DNA from 3 places in the Paenibacillus sp. Mc5Re-14 genome. Region 3 is predicted to be linked to each of the others. Evidence: riboswitches for the same ligand, from Rfam matches in the RefSeq annotation. Region 3 holds a riboswitch; each other region holds the start of a gene.

Region 1 (5,581 bases), 1.9 Mb from region 3:
GATCACCTGGAATCCCTTCCGCTACGGGCTGAGCGGCATGAGCATTACGGCCAAATTTTTTGCCGCCGAGGAAAAGATCATATCCTCCCTTGCGGTAGACAATTCCGATATCCTCCAGCACCGCTCCATAGCAGGCCATGCCGCATCCGTTCAAAGCAATGCTCGTTTCCTTGGGTGCCTGTAATCCGCCGAGTACAACCTGTAGGTGCTCAGCCACAGGCACAGCGTCATCTTTCTCCATATTGCAGAAGTCGCACGCCTTGACCTTAAACACATCGCCGAGCGGCATGACAATGAATCGTTCATCCCGCAGCCGACCGACCAGTTCCTCAGGGTCTAGGCACGGCACGCGCAGCACGATCTGATGATCTGGCGTGTATTCCAGCTCGCCATCATCACCCGCTACCTCGGCGAGCAGTGCCATCTGCCGAGCAGTGAACTTCTTGTTTCCCACGCCAGGGGAAACCCCCACCTCAAACAGCGCAGGCTTGCCAAAGCCGCCTGACGCCTTCGCAGCCGCAGCTCCTGCTCCGGCCCCTGCTGCCGTTCCAACGGCGCTCTGGGCGGTAGGCGCTTGCCCGCTCCAGCGAGCGTTGGCTTCGCCTGGCAGCTTGCCGCCAACAGCAAGACGACCGAGCGCCTCTGCTGCCAGCGATGCTGGGGTCGCCCCGGTTTGCTTCGCAGGCGGCACCTGTACAGCAGCCATCGCTTGCGGGCGTGCCTGCGTGGCAACCGCAGCACCGCTCGCGGAAGGCCCGGTAGGCGCAGTCAGAGCTCCGCCTCCCTGCGGTGCATCTAGCGCGCGATCCTCTTGCGCGCCCAGCGACCACGGCTCCGCTTCCGTGCGAAGCCGCTGATGCGGTTTGAGCACCTGTTCGGTCGCGTCCAGCGTGTATTTACGCTGATAGCCGCGTGGAGTCACGATTAAGCCGTCATACACTGTCGTCGAGGAATTGCCGATGATTACGGTCGTCAGCATCCCGATATCATGGTTCAGCATATCTTCCAGCGTCGTCACAATAACCTGCTGACGTTCACGATAAGCACTCTTCACCAGCCCAACCGGAGTCTGCGGATCACGGTAACGAAGCAAAATGGACTGCGTCTCCACAATCTGGCGGGTACGCCGACCACTACGCGGGTTGTATAATGCAATCACAAAATCAGCCGAAGCCGCAGCTTCTACACGCTTCACGATTGTTTCCCACGGGGTCAGATGATCACTCAGACTGATCGTGCAAGCATCATGCATAACTGGCGCTCCCAACAACGAAGCACAGGATTGAATAGCCGAGATCCCCGGCACAACCTCCACCTCAACCCCGTCCTCGCGACGCCAGCCTTTTTGCATCAGCACTTCGTACACCAGACCTGCCATGCCATAGACCCCAGCATCTCCACTGGAAATGACGGCTACCTTCTTGCCCATCTCTGCTTGGCGAACCGCCTCCTGCGCACGGCTCACTTCCTCTGTCATCCCTGTGCGTACAATCTCCTGTCCGTTCAACAACGGACGGATCAAATCAACGTAGGTATTGTAGCCGATAATGACCTCACTTTCGGCCAGCGCATCCAACGCACGTTTTGTGATATGTTCCATATCTCCTGGTCCAAATCCAATCACCAGCAATTTTCCTAATGGGCTCATCGTGCTCCTCCTATCATCCTTTTCAGGGCAGCTATACTATCTATTTCAATAATTTGTGGCATCCTGTAACTCGAAAAAACCCCATCCTGCCCGGATGGGGTTCCTATGTACGTATCTCTCTCATCAGACGAAACAGCGTAAGAGGACAGTCTTGTCTTCCTCCAATCTGCCGTTGTTTTCCATCTGTTTTGTTTGCGCTTCAAACGCTGCTACACGTTCATATCCACGCAAACCTGTAATCAACATGGAAAAAGCAACGTGTGCCTGATTTCCTGATTTCGTACACCCATCCTCTCCGCGAAGGTTAACGGTGCATACAGATCAAGGTAGGTCTCCTGGCTTGGCATCAACGGATTCTTTCGTCTTCCCCGTTTTGTACGAGTGACCATTTAAAAGAATCCTCTTCCTTACAGTGGCGGGACCGCTCGGGACTTGCACCCGATTCCCTGTTACCCTTTGCTCAACCGCAAAGGCACCTTGTCTGTCCGCTATTTGATTATGGGTCTTATCATAACCTTGCCTCAATCAGTTGTGCAAGCACGAAAAAAGCTTTATTTCAAGTTCTCTGCCTTATTTTTCAGCATATGCAGCAATTCATCCGGGTCCGCAGAGATACTCAGTAGTGCTGGATGATCAGCTCCGGTAAACCCTTCCTGCACGCTATGACGTACCATTTCTATCAACGGGTCAAAATATCCATTCACATTCAGCAGCCCAATGGGCTTGCGATGTATGCCGATTTGCGCCCAGCACAATACCTCGAACAGCTCCTCAAAGGTTCCCAACCCACCCGGAAGGGCTATAAACGCATCGGCCATCTCACTCATCGCCGCTTTACGTTCATGCATGCTTGCTACCTCAATAAACTCGGTAACTCCCCGATGAATAATTTCTGCATCGAATAATAGGGTGGGCATAATGCCGGTGACCTGACCGTCACCCGCCAGTAGTTCATCCGCCACCTTACCCATCAGCCCCCTGCTGGAGCCACCATAAATTAGACGGATATGCTGGCGAGCCATAGCTTCACCCAGCTTGCCTGCGGCCTCAACATATACCGATGAATGTCCAGGTCTGGACCCTGCAAATACACAAATAGAATTCATAAACGTCTCAGCTCCTGTCCTCAATATCATGCATCGAAACTTATTCATTATATTAGATAAATATTTTCGCTATAACAAAAAACTTTGTCGATGCATGTCCAACAAAAAAAGATAAAGACCTCGTAGGCCCTTATCTCTATTTTACGCTGTATTCGTAAATATAAGTTCATTTTAGCTTACTGCATTATCATTTCTAGCTCATTTCAAATGACCGTTCACGCTCTTCAGACCACAGCCATGCACCGAATCACTATGTTCAAAATATTTGCCCAGCTCCACCATCATCGCACCCATGCGCTCTTCAGTTGGAAACACGATTCGTTCAATCCCTTCTTCCAAAATGGATTGTGCGGTCACCTTGCCCACCGATACAGCAATTACATCTTCACGAAAAGCTTCCAGTAAATCCTCAAATCGATTTTGCTCTCTGGCATATTGGGCCAAAAATCGGATTTGCGGGCCACTCGTGAACGTAACGGCATCAATCGTACGGTTTATAACATCATCTAGTAACGCCTGCAATTTTGCTTCTTCAGGTGGGATATGCTTATAAGGAAGTACTTGGCGGGTCACTGCGCCCTGCTCATCCAGCCACTCTACCAACCGGGGGCGGGGTCTCCATGCAGTTGCAACAGCACTTCCTTCCCCTTCAGATCATATGGGGCAAAGGCCCGTGTCAATCCGATCAAACTTCCGTCCTCGTCCCGTACTGCTGGCGTAAAGCCACGCTTTTTGAGTCCATTGACCGTCTTGTAGCCCCGTGCTGCAATGTTGGAGGATTGCAGCAGCTCTATAATCTGCTCGGCCACGCCCATATCCTCCGCCATATCGAACAGAGCATCCAGTCCCATACCGGTCGTGAAGATGTACCAGTCCGGAGGGTTCTTCACCCATGATACAACAGCGTTGCGCAGCTCGATATCATCTAGAAAAACAGTCCCCTGGGCCGGACGCTCTACTGGCTCGCCCCCCATCTTCATAACTAGCAGTGCCATTTCTTCTGCTTTACGGGGACCGGCAAGAGCGACTCTCTTACCTGCCATGCGTTGTGCCATGCTGTTGCCTCCCTTGTAGAAGTCATATTTCTTTCTACCAAGTATACAATCAGAGAGGCAAAACACAAATAAGAATTACTTTTTCGATAAATATAGTAATCTTATAAGTGGGTGTGTCCTGTTTCGCTTTCCTGCTGGCCTTCTTTCTGATCACTTCTATCCCTCTCCCTGCCAGATGAGGACTTATCATCGTTGCCACTCCCTTTAAATTTGGGCCGTAGCAACATCCACAGCAAGAAGGGCATGAATACAAAAAAAATGACCATCACCGCAGTCCATTCCCGGCTAAAATCATAAATTTGTACGATATTGGAGAACAGCATAAACGAACAGACATAACCTAACAAACCTACGGGCCAAACCATCAGACTCCCCCAGACATGGGCAAACATACGCTTTACCGCCAAACTGGTAACGTACAGATCAACTCCAATCTTCGTAAGAAAGGTGGGTACGGTCAGTGCTGCCACGAACAAGTCGAACCGATCCAGGAAGTCCGTTAGCTGCAACTGACGCACCAGTTCATACGATGGATAAAACAGTCGTGACAAGATAGGAACTCCAATCACTAACTCCGACAGCAACACCAGCATGATCAGAATAGCGGTTCCGAGTAAATGCCCAAACCATGCACTACGTCCATTATAGCTCTTCCCAGAAATCACAAAGGGAACGATCATGATATCGGCCATATATCCGAGCATGCGCCAGCTACCCTTGATCACTCCATCTACCTCCGGATGTAAATAGGGTCTCAGCATTGAAAAATCCATATTACCTCCAAAAAAAAGCGGCATAGTCAACAGCGTCACAATCAACAACGGGACAAAAATCTCGGTCATATTGATGAGTGTACTCATTCCACCTTTAACCATAAATACCATAGTCAATAGCACAATAAGAGATACGACCACAATCGGAGTCAGCGGCAAAAGCACCACCTCCACCAGATCGGTAATAATCCTCAAATCCCGCGCAAAAATGATCAGGAATAAAATAAGGTAAATTGCAAGCAGTAAACGCCCCAGCACAGGGTGAGAGCTTACCATCGCCTGCATCAGATCCTGATCAGGAAAGCGCCGCTTGAGTCTCAACATCGCCCAAATCGGCAAGCATAGCACAATAGCCGCAATTACACAGGTCCAGTAGGCATGCTGATTCGCGTGATCTGCTGCCTGCGCTGGAGCATGTATAAGAGTAATACCGACCTCCATTAATACACCAAGCAGCACAATTTGTCTGGTTGTGAACTGTTTCATGCAGGTACATCCTCCTTTTTCCCGCAGGCATCCATTACACGATTTACAACGCGGTGGGGAGCCACATGTCAATAAATCGGGTCAGCCAAGTAGCCACATAAACAGTGCTCTTCGTCGATGTGCCGTAAATCCAGATACCAATGCTAATGACATACAGTACGCGGGAGACCCAGCGATTGACGGCAGGTGCATTGCTAATACGTTTACGGTCAATCAGATACATGAAGAGCATAGCCAGCAATAAAGGTAATAGAAATACTTTATTCATTCTGGATTTGCTCCTTTTTGACCCCGAATGGTTTGGTGACCGCACCGATATTCTCAATATGGACGACCGGATCTATGGTGACCTCCACCTTGGGATACAATTGCTCCCACTGAGGTTTAATCCGTTTCCACTCATCCGGGTGATTCGTAATTATAGCCCGGCCCAAGCCAAGCACGTCTGAATGATACTTTTGCTGGATTTCCTTGACGGCCTCTCCCAGCTCCCTCTTGATTTCCTCGACCGTC
Region 2 (5,581 bases), 1.9 Mb from region 3:
CCGTTTCATTGACTTAAAGGCGATGTTCTACTTAGCAAGATGCTATACAAAAGACAAGTCCCCTGGTCATACCCCTGTCAAGTAGACAGAACTAAAAAGACATCTTTAAGCAGCAACCGTTTCTCGGTATTCAATCGGGGAACGGTTGTTTAATTTTTTCTGAAATCTATTTTCATTATAAAAAGAAATGTACTCCCGTACGTGTTGTTCTACCTCCGCTAGGGTTCCGGGTTTCGTTAAATAAATCTTCTCTGTTTTAAGATGGGAGAAGAAGGATTCTATGCAGGCATTGTCTAGGCAATTTCCACGCCTTGAATGGCTCCCAAGCATGCCAAGCCGCTTAAGTTTGCGGTTAAACGGCTTGGAGGTATACTGAAAACCCTGGTCTGAATGGAGAATGACACCCTCCATGTTCACGTTCTTACTTAGAACGTCTAGGGTCTCGCTAACTAGAGCAAGGTCATTTCGTTCCGAAAGACGCCAAGCCACGATTTCATTGTTAAACAGATCTTGAATGACAGAGAGATATACAAACCGCTCTCCAGCTCGTATGTATGTAATATCGGTAACCAGCTTGGATAAAGGAGAATCTGCCTGAAATTGTCGATCTAATCGGTTGGCATTTACCACAGATGCCTGTTTGCCAAAAAAGCGCCGCTTCTTTCGAATGACGGAACGGATCCCTAATTTCTTCATTAGGCGGTATACCTTTTTGTGATTGACCAAGATACCTTCTCTACGTAAAGCAACGGTCATCCGCAGATAACCAAAATAGGGATGGATCCGGTGGATCGACAACATATGCGATTCCAGAAGCTCTTCTTCTTGCTTACGCTGCTGGGTTGTTTGCTGATTCTTTCTCCATTTATAATATCCTGCCCGAGAAACATGGGCTAATTCAAGTAACCATTTCAACGAATATCGTGTTCGCATTCCCTCAATAATTTCAAACCTCGCTTCTTTCCTCGTCACTCCTTGTGTAGATTTGGATACTGCTTTTTTAAATATTCAATCTCCGCCCGTAGATACGCCATCTCCTCTTCGATACTGGAAAATTTCGTTTTGGGTCGTCCCTGCCTTGTGGTCGTTGGCTGGAGGTTCTCCCCCGCTCGATGTTTCATCACCCAGCTTTGCACTTGGGATTTATTACGAATGTCCAATTGTTTCGTCACTTCACGAATACTCATATGTTCTTCGTTCACCAACCGGACTGCCTCCATCTTTACATCTAAGGAGTATTGCCGGAATGATTGTCCCTTTTTAGCCATGAAAAATCCCCTCCGTTCAACAAGATTAAGTCCATCTTAACAGATGTCTTTTCTCTCTTGTCTACTAGAAGGGGATAATACCACCCCACGATGGGTTGGGATTGTCTTTTTTGCATATAACTAACAGATTCCACTCCAGTTTCTATTACTGTTTCTATTGCACATCCTGTGAGTTTCACTTATGATGGTGAACAAGTATACGAGTGCATAATTATTCGTCATACCTTAATCGCATAGCCTGGAAATAGGTGTCTGTTCTATTCAGATCAGACTTAAAAGGGAAGCCGGTGCAAATCCGGGACGGTCCCGCCACTGTAAACGGGGAATGTTCAGCTACTCATACACCCACTGGTCCAAAGACCGGGAAGGGATGCTGAACGTCATGATCCGCAAGTCAGGAGACCTGCCTATTTTAACAACATCGCAGTACCTACGGAAGATAGGGAGGTGTTAAGAGCAGTCGCCGTATTTTTGAATTTTAATCGCGGAGGCATTCTTTCCCCTACTCATTTTTAGCCTTGGGGACAGAATGCCTTTTTTGGTACGTAAAAATAAACTGGCTACCAGTTAGGAGGAAACCTACATGTCCATTAACGAACGATCTGCATTGTCGGGTTTGATTAGCAGTAATCTGGGTTATCCGCGTATTGGTGGGAACCGGGAATGGAAGAAAGCACTGGAGCGCTTCTGGCAGGGTAGTATTGACGAAAGCGAACTGCATAGTGAGATGAAAAGATTGCGTCTGGAGCATCTGAGCAAGCAACGTGACAAAGGGATTGATCGCATTCCTGTCGGAGACTTCTCCTATTACGATCACGTGCTGGATACATCCGTGATGTTTGGTCTCGTCCCCGAACGCTTCAACTATCGTTTTACAGGTCCAGTTCCTCTATCTGTGTATTTCGGGATCGCACGTGGGCAGAAGGGAGCTACTGCCAGTGAAATGACCAAATGGATGAATACCAATTACCACTACATCGTTCCCGAATTGGCAAACGCGGCTCCGGTGCTTACTGAAAACAAACCATTACTAGCTTATCGTGAAGCAAAGCAAGAGCTAGGCATTGACGGTAAACCGGTTCTCATCGGGCCCTATTCATTTGTTGTTTTATCCAAAGGCTATGATCGTAAGGATCTCGCTTCTATTATACGAACCTTCCAGCCTTTATACGCCCGAGTCTTGTCAGAGCTAGCAGCAGAAGGCGTTCAATGGGTCCAAATCGATGAACCTGTCCTGACCACCTCATTCCCGGCAGAGGATCTGGAGATTATTCAGGAGGTCTATGAAGCTTTGACCCAAGCTGCACCCTCGTTGAACATCATGCTGCAAACCTACTTTGGCAGCCTGGACCATTATGAGCGTCTGACTGAACTTCCGGTACAGGGACTGGGTCTTGATTTTGTATACGATGATGGCGAAAATCTTCAGCATATATGCCAGCATGGCTTCCCTAAAGGGAAAACGCTGGGTGCTGGTGTCATTGACGGACGCAATATCTGGCGCAGCGACCTGAATGCCGTGGCTGCACTGTTGGACCAGTTAGCAGAACAGACCACTGCCGCACAGCTTATCGTACAGCCATCGTGCAGTCTGCTGCATGTGCCGGTCAGTCTGGACGCAGAGCATAAGCTGGACCAAGAACTGGTGCATGCACTAGCCTTTGCCGATGAAAAGCTGGATGAAATCGCAGGCTTGACGGCTGCACTTGGCAAGCACGATCCATCCGCACTTGCCAAGCTTGAGCAAAGTTCGGATGCGGTAGCCCGCTTCAACCACTCCGCGGCAAGGGTACAGACAGCTGCCGATTTGGCCGACCTGCTAACAAAAGAGCCACTGTCACGCAGCGTTCCTTTCGCCGAGCGCCGGGTGATTCAGCAAAATAGGCTGAAGTTGCCCCCACTGCCTACGACGACCATCGGCAGTTTCCCGCAAACTGCTGAGGTCCGCAAGGCCCGTCTGCACTATCGCAAAGGAGAATGGTCTGCCGAGCAATATCGGACATTTATCCAGCAGCAGATCAAGGAATGGATTGATATCCAAGAGGACATTGGCATAGATGTGCTTGTACATGGGGAATTTGAACGGACCGACATGGTTGAATTTTTTGGCGAAAAGCTGAAAGGCTTTGCTTTTACACAAAACGGGTGGGTGCAGTCCTACGGCTCCCGCTGTGTTAAACCGCCGATCATTTACGGAGATGTGTCGTTCGATCAACCTATGACCGTGGAAGAGACGGCATTTGCTCAGTCGTTAACCTCCAAGCCAGTTAAAGGGATGCTTACAGGCCCTGTGACCATTTTGAACTGGTCCTTTGAACGTAATGATATTCCACGCAGGCAAGTAGCTTTGCAGTTAGCTCTGGCATTACGGGCAGAGGTAGAGGCACTCGAACAAGCGGGTATTAGCATGATTCAGGTGGATGAACCCGCAATTCGTGAAGGGCTTCCGTTGAAAAAAGAACAACAGCAGGCCTATCTGGATTGGGCAGTTCAAGCCTTCCTTGTGACCACGGCCACCGCTCAGCCTGCGACCCAAATCCATACACACATGTGCTATTCCGAATTCCAGGATATGATCCAGTCCATTTCAGACATGGATGCCGACGTGATTTCTATTGAAACCTCTCGTAGCCACGGAGAACTGATTGTTAGCTTTGAGGATCAGGTTTACGACAAAGGCATCGGTCTGGGTGTATACGATATCCACAGTCCGCGCATTCCTGATGTATCAGAAATGCTAAGCATGATTCAGCGTGCCTTGCGCGTACTGCCATCAGATTTGTTCTGGGTTAATCCAGACTGTGGGCTGAAAACCCGTACCAAGGAAGAATCTGTTGCCGCATTGCGGCAAATGGTACAGGCGGCTCAAGCAGCCCGTGCCGTGCTGTCTGTATCCAACTAATATTTTTATCATATCCAATCGCGTCATCATGTCCACCATATCTTATTCCCTTTCGGTCTTTCTATTAGAGACCGGAAGGGGGCTTTATTTATTCCAAGTCATATAATGTATATGCACCTTGAATATGCTCGATTTTCATCTGCTTCAGATGCACACCTAAGCCATGCTCTCGATCCCAGGAACAACTAAAATTCAAATATAGTTCATCCTTTTCCGATGAGTCGGAAATCAGTATAGAGATAAGCTGCATTCGATCCAGCAATTGCTCTGGTCGCTCCACATAAGGCGCATATTCATTAGGGTCCTCTCCCCATGAGCTGTATGCCTTCCGATACTTTTCCACTATGTCTACATAATAATGGTGTATGGACTCCAATACTTGAGGATGGATCTCTGACGAACATGCCATATACGTCTCCCATGTCTTTTTTTGCAGCTCTGTAGGTTCTTCTATAGTCTGTGCCTGTTCTTCAGAGTCGGCTCCCACGATAAATTCAGCTTCTACCTCCGATGGCTGCCCGCAAAAATCAAGATGTACCACACCACGTAGTACAACCTCCTCCGACACATCCCAAGTCTCATCATCCTGTTCCAATTCCCTATACCAGTGTTTCCAGTCCATCCTTTATCCACCTCTTCATCATAGGTAATCTTTAACTCTATTGAACACTTTACAATCTATCATTTTAATGAATGAAATTAAAGTAACATCCTATGGGTGCACCCAGCCAGAAATCGAGAATTTTCCAAATGAAACTACTTTATTCTACAAGATTCGCTATTCATGTAAGCCTTAAAGAAAGAAAACCAGCCCATTTTGACCCGAAGATTTTATTATTAAAAATTTAGTACCTTGCATTAATCAGTACATGATGTTAAATTATACCTGACTACTGATTTATAATCAGTACCCGTGACAAATTATGCACAAACACACGTTTCTTCCCCTTATTCCGAACGACACCTATGAATTATGATTACATCAGGAAGGGAGCATCGCTCGTGAATGTGAACATCCAATTCAAAAAAGGGGTACTGGAACTATGCGTTCTAGTTCTAATTGGACGTAGAGACCGCTATGGCTACGAATTGGCTCAAGCCGTCTCCCGTCATATTGAAGTAGCAGAGGGAGCCCTATATCCACTGCTTCGCCGTCTGGTATCAGAGGGATACTGCACGACGTATTTACAGGAATCGACCGAGGGTCCGCCCCGTAAATATTATCGGCTAACCGATACCGGTAGCCATTATACAAGACTACTTACACGGGAATGGAATGATTTTGTCCATCATGTCGCAAGCCTACTGGAGGAAGGAAATTCCGATGAATAGAAAACAGTTTCTTACAGAGGTGGAACAGCGTCTTTCTCCTCTCCCTGCAGAGGTACGCCATGAGCTGCTTAGTGATTTG
Region 3 (5,581 bases):
CCACATTGTCCAGATTCAAATTGAACATCAATGTACCATGGCTGAACATACGTCCACGTGTAGCAAATTGAGCGTTTCCTGAAATTTTACGTTCTCCGACTTGCAGATCGTTGCGTCCAGTCATTTCGGCTTCTACTCCCATTTGGCGGAGGGCGTCAATCACAGGTTGCGTAAATTTGAGGAAATTATGAAAGGACTCCCCGTTATCCTTGGTAATGAAACTGAAATTTAAATTACCGAGATCATGATATACAGCCCCGCCGCCGGACAGGCGACGAACGACTTGAATATTGTTGTCTCTCACAAACTCAGCGTTGATTTCTTCAACGGTGTTTTGATGCTTGCCTATAATAATAGAAGGCTGATTAATGTAAAACAGCAGATAGCTGTCGTCCAGCGGTAGATGCTTTAGCGCGTATTCCTCAATAGCAAGATTAATAGCTGGATCGTGTATGCCCTGGTTGTCGATGAACAGCATGTCCATTCCTCCGTATATAAACTGTGTAATTTATGTGTGCCTCCCTCTATTGTAACCCAAGTGAGCCATGTACAAAAGCTCATTTGCATTGACGGGACGCAAAAAGCAGCCTCATAATGGATCTAAATGATTGGAAACGGCCGGAAAGGATGAGAGGCAATGATAGAGGTTTACGGTCATGGCGGGGACAGGGAGACGGCTGCCGCGACATTTGGTGGAGCTGCGGCGGATTTTGTGGATTTTAGTGCGAATATTAATCCGCTCGGTCCGCCACCGGAGGTGCTTGAGGCACTGCAAAGCTCATTTGACACAGTGATTCGCTATCCAGACCCTGGACACCGCCATTTTAAAAATATGCTGGCACGGCGGCTGCAGGTTCCACCCGAGTCGCTGAGTATCGGTAACGGCGCGGCTGAAAGCATGGCGCTCTTGCTATTGGGCCTGGCTCCCAAGCGTGTGGGGACAGTGGAGCCGTGTTTTTCGGAATATGCCGAGCTGGCTGGCAAATTCGGAGCCGAGATCCATCGGGTATACGGGAAGGCTTCGCTTCAATGGAAGGCAGACGTGGAGGACATCCTTCGGCTCATGGAGCAGGTAGATGTATTGTTCCTTGGGCAGCCGAATAATCCAAACGGTGTGCAATATGGTGAGCAGGAGCTATACGAACTGGCAGAGACGGCTGGCAGAACGGGTACCGTGTTGGTGGTGGATGAAGCCTTTATTGATTTTATCCCACTGGAACGGCAAATCTCATTATTGCCTGTGCTGGATCGCTATCCTCATGTGATTTTGATCCGATCGATGACCAAATTTTATGCCATTCCTGGCTTACGATTGGGCTATGCGATTGCTCATCCGGACTATATCCGGCAAATGACGGCCAAACAGGTGACCTGGAGCGTTAATGGACTGGCGTTGCTGGCTGGAGAGGCGTGTCTGAGAAGTGGGCAAGCTTATGAGCGCCGCACACAGGAACTGATTGCTACGGAGCGCAGTCGCTTACTGACTGCCTTGGCGGAATGGGGCTGTGGTGTCATTCCCGGCGAAGCCAATTACGTGCTAGCAAGGGCGCCGGGAACGTGGAGTGCATCGGCTATTCAGCAGGCGCTTGGACAACGTGGGATTCTTATACGTAGCTGTGCCATGTATCCTGGACTGTCAGCGAGCCATTTTCGAATTGCGGTTAAGGACGCCGAAGCCAACAATATGCTGCTGTCTGCACTGAGTGAAGTGCTGGAGGAGGAGCGGCGTGATCGTTAGCTTGGTTATCATGGCAGCCTATCTGCTGGACAGGTTAATCGGTGATCCGAGATGGTTGCCGCATCCAGTCATCGGGATGGGACATGCCATTTCAGCATTGGAAAAAGCGGTTCGCCGTAAGGTCCGCAGTGACCGAGGACTGAAACGTGCGGGCATACTGCTTCCATTTATTGTGGCTGGGGGTTCCTTTGTGCTTGCCTGGGGGCTGTTGCGTGTGCTTGCCTGGATTCACCCGTGGTTGTCTGTCGTCGTAGAAATTGTTCTGATTGCAACTACGATTGCTTCCAAAGGTCTAAAGGACGCAGGGATGGCAGTATACCGAGCGTTGCAGGCGAATGACCTGACTGGGGCACGTCGGGAGCTAGGCATGATTGTCGGAAGGGATACGCAGCAGCTTGACGAGCCCGAAATTGTGCGCGGTACCGTCGAAACGGTCGCTGAAAATATCGTGGACGCCATTATTTCCCCGCTTTTTTATGCCCTGATCGGGGGAGCACCCTTGGCACTGGCATATCGTGCCGTAAACACGCTCGATTCAATGGTTGGCTACAAAAATGAAAAGTACCTGCATTTAGGCTGGGCCTCAGCACGGCTGGATGATGTAGCTAACTACATTCCGGCTCGCATGACAGCAGTTATGCTAGTGATAGCGTCGTGGTTATATCGGCTGGATGCTGCAAGAAGCTGGCGGACAATCAAGCGGGATGCCCGTCTGCATCCAAGCCCAAATAGCGGATTTCCCGAATCAGCGGTGGCAGGTGCCCTAGGGATTCGTCTCGGTGGCTATAATGTGTATCACGGCATACGCTCCTTTCGGGCATATATGGGCGAAGGGATACGACCGCTGGAGTCGAAGGATATCCGGCATACGGTCCGGCTGATGTTCGCCGTATCCACTATGTTTGTAGGGTTATGTTTGATGGGAGCTGCAGGGTGTTTTGCCTTGGGATGGATGCAGTGAGGAGTGACACGATTTTGAAACAAGATACAGAAGGAAAAAGAGTGCGAGAAAGTGCACCAAGTCCGAACTCACAACAGGTTAGTAAGCCGAATGATGCTAAAGAAGATCTGCAGTGGGACATGGAGCTCGTACTAGTTCGTCATGGCACGACCTTATGGAATAAGGAACGTCGATATCTGGGACATGCCGACTTGGGTTTGCTGCCCGGAGCAGAGCAGGAGTTAAAGACTTTACAGAAAAAATTGCAGGGACATTCCTTTGCTCGAATCTATTGCAGCGACTTGATGCGATGTCGCCAGACCTTGCAGATCATTTTGCCGGAGTCAGCATTGACGTCTGAATGTTCCCTCTCTGCTATGCCTCCTATCATGGAACCACGTCTGCGAGAACTTCACTTTGGTGAGTGGGATGGAAAAACGTATGACATGCTTAAGGATGTGGCGTTGTATCGCGCTTGGATTGATGAGCCGCAACAATTCACCCCACCTGGAGGAGAGCCTTGGATTCATTTTGTGAATCGTCTGCGTGAATTCCTAGACTCTCTGTTTGCGTGGCGCATTGCTTTGGAGGTTCAGCCAATGGAGTCGAATGCTGCGCCGCCCTCTGTTTTGATTGTCACGCATGGTGGTGTAATTCGTCAGTTGGCTTGTATGCTTATGCCTGGCCATGATTTTTGGAGTCTGAATCCGAAGCCGGGAGAAGCATTTAGGATTCAGTTAAGGTTGACAGGACCGCACAATTGTATAGCAAGATTGCTTTCTCATTAGGTTAAACAAGGCGAATAAAGCGACTGTTTGGGTTGTAAGCTAACTCTTTTTAACCTATAATCATCAAGTAAAAGAACGGCTTGACTACCACTACATCAAATATCCAGCAGACGAGGTCGGCGCTATGTGAGGAACTTGCTTTCCTTTATTGCGTTGTTAAAAGGGAAGTCGGTGTGAGTCCGACACGGTCCCGCCACTGTAAATGGAAACATGCCTATTAGCCCTGTTTTATGTGCCGCCAGGCATATGAAAGAATATCAGGACATGCATCTTCCATAAGTCAGGATACCTGCCCGTCCGCCTGTCACCATAATCCTTCGAGGAAAGGATGACGTGTTCGCAGTGACTGTCCATGCGGAAAGAAGCTGCCCGCCTGCGCACGATCTGTGCTAACGTGACCCCTGTGTCCTGATATGAGGATGCGGGGGTTTTTGATAGGAAAAGAAGGCTGGAATGAGAAAATATCGGATGAAGTTCAAGTAACGCTCTTAACGATTTATGTATGAAGGGGTGCAAATCATGGCAGGAAAAAAAATAAAGGTATGGACTACAGGTCTATTGGCGCTGATATTGGCAGTTGGGCTGAGTGCATGTGGCGCGAATGGAAAAAATGCAGAAAACAAAGAGGGCCAAGCTTCTTCACAGCAGCCGGGACAGACCGTAACCGCACAAGTACCACCGGGCAAAACGGTTTACCCGCTAACGCTTAAGGATGCAACAGGACAGGAATTTACATTTAAAAAAGCACCGGATAAGATCGTTTCCGTCTCCCCGGCAGAAACCGAGGCGCTGTTCGCTATCGGACTGGATAAGGAAATTGTTGGTGTATCCGACTACTCTGATTACCCGGAGGCAGCTACGAAAAAGCCTAAAATGGGCGGTATTATGAAACCGAACGAAGAGGCGATCATTGCTGCGAACCCGGAAGTTGTTTTTGCAGGGATTTCACTTAGTGAACAGGCTACGACTAAGCTGCGTGACATGGGAATTATGATTTTTAAAACAGAACCGAAAACAGTTGAAGATGTCATAGCTAACATCGAATTGTATGGGAAAATCACCGATCATCAGAAAGAAGCGAGAGCGGTGACTGACAAGATGAGAGCAGATGTAGCAGAAGTGAAAGAAGGAGTTAAAAATATCGGCAAAGGGCAGAAGCTGCGGGTATACGTCGAGTTTTCACCAGGCTGGACAGTGGGTAAAGGCGAGTTTATGGACGAGCTGATAACATTAGCAGGTGGTGAAAATGTAGGTGCTACGCAGAAGGGGTGGTACCAAATCAGTGAGGAAAATATTATAGCTGCAAACCCTGACGTGATTTTGTACAGCAAAAGTGTGAAGGACGACAAAACAGGCCAGACCCTCGGCGATATCATTAAAGCTCGTAGTGGATGGGATCAAATATCGGCTGTTCGTAACCATCGTGTATTTGCCGTGGATGATAATTTGATCAGTCGTCCGGGGCCACGCGTAACGGAAGGGCTCAAGGAAGTGGCTAAGGGCGTGTACCCTGAAATTTTCAAATGAACCGTAGACTGATCGGTTTTGGGGGGACAGGTCTTGTCTTGCTGCTGCTGACGCTGCTACTCTGTCTTGGCATCGGCTCGGTCAGTCTTCCGGTCAGCCAGATCACAGGTATTTTGATCAACCACCTACCGTGGTTAGGTGATACGTTTACACCGGATTGGAATACATCCTCAGAGCAGATCATTTTGAAGGTCAGATTGCCACGGGTGTTACTGGGAATGTTGGTTGGAGCAGCGCTGGCGCTGGCGGGAGCCGGATTTCAGGGTGTGTTGCGTAATCCCTTGGCTGATCCGTATACCCTTGGGGTATCCTCGGGAGCTTCGGTCGGAGCAGCAGTACTGATTTATTGGGGGCTTCAATTTTCATTTGTGGGTATATGGACGCTTCCGCTAGTTGCATTTATAACCGGCATGCTGACGCTGTGGATGGTGTTGACGTTGGCGCGTGAAGGTGGGAAAATTCCGACCCAAAGCCTCATTTTATCAGGTGTGGTGATGCAATTTTTTGGGGGAGCCATTGTTTCTTTTCTGGCAGCCATGTCGAAGGAAACAGTCAATGAAATATTGTACTGGACGCTGGGAAGTCTCA

What was found. A riboswitch is a leader RNA that binds a small molecule or an ion and turns the genes downstream of it on or off. The one in region 3 is predicted to bind cobalamin.
Region 1: another riboswitch for cobalamin. It lies ahead of cobJ (precorrin-3B C(17)-methyltransferase); the one in region 3 lies ahead of BN1546_RS04645 (ABC transporter substrate-binding protein).
Region 2: another riboswitch for cobalamin. It lies ahead of metE (5-methyltetrahydropteroyltriglutamate--homocysteine S-methyltransferase); the one in region 3 lies ahead of BN1546_RS04645 (ABC transporter substrate-binding protein).

What each region holds. Positions count from the first base shown of each region.
Region 1 is NZ_CVPD01000001.1:2,900,799-2,906,379, reverse strand. It holds gene cobJ (precorrin-3B C(17)-methyltransferase) at 1-1,648, opposite strand, end outside; cobalamin riboswitch at 1,956-2,143, opposite strand; gene BN1546_RS13200 (LOG family protein) at 2,200-2,754, opposite strand; partial or broken gene BN1546_RS13195 (uroporphyrinogen-III synthase) at 2,953-3,809, opposite strand; gene BN1546_RS13190 (GerAB/ArcD/ProY family transporter) at 3,911-5,068, opposite strand; gene BN1546_RS13185 (hypothetical protein) at 5,112-5,336, opposite strand; gene BN1546_RS13180 (Ger(x)C family spore germination protein) at 5,329-5,581, opposite strand, start outside.
Region 2 is NZ_CVPD01000001.1:2,870,973-2,876,553, reverse strand. It holds gene nrdG (anaerobic ribonucleoside-triphosphate reductase activating protein) at 1-17, shown strand, start outside; one part of gene BN1546_RS13070 (IS3 family transposase) at 106-1,004, opposite strand; one part of gene BN1546_RS13070 (IS3 family transposase) at 1,004-1,268, opposite strand; cobalamin riboswitch at 1,498-1,694, shown strand; gene metE (5-methyltetrahydropteroyltriglutamate--homocysteine S-methyltransferase) at 1,852-4,170, shown strand; gene BN1546_RS13060 (DUF6985 domain-containing protein) at 4,259-4,792, opposite strand; gene BN1546_RS13055 (PadR family transcriptional regulator) at 5,173-5,502, shown strand; gene BN1546_RS13050 (DUF1700 domain-containing protein) at 5,495-5,581, shown strand, end outside.
Region 3 is NZ_CVPD01000001.1:994,048-999,628, reverse strand. It holds gene BN1546_RS04665 (lipoate--protein ligase) at 1-478, opposite strand, end outside; gene cobD (threonine-phosphate decarboxylase CobD) at 638-1,738, shown strand; gene cbiB (adenosylcobinamide-phosphate synthase CbiB) at 1,728-2,699, shown strand; gene BN1546_RS04650 (histidine phosphatase family protein) at 2,714-3,466, shown strand; cobalamin riboswitch at 3,567-3,778, shown strand; gene BN1546_RS04645 (ABC transporter substrate-binding protein) at 3,986-4,993, shown strand; gene BN1546_RS04640 (FecCD family ABC transporter permease) at 4,990-5,581, shown strand, end outside.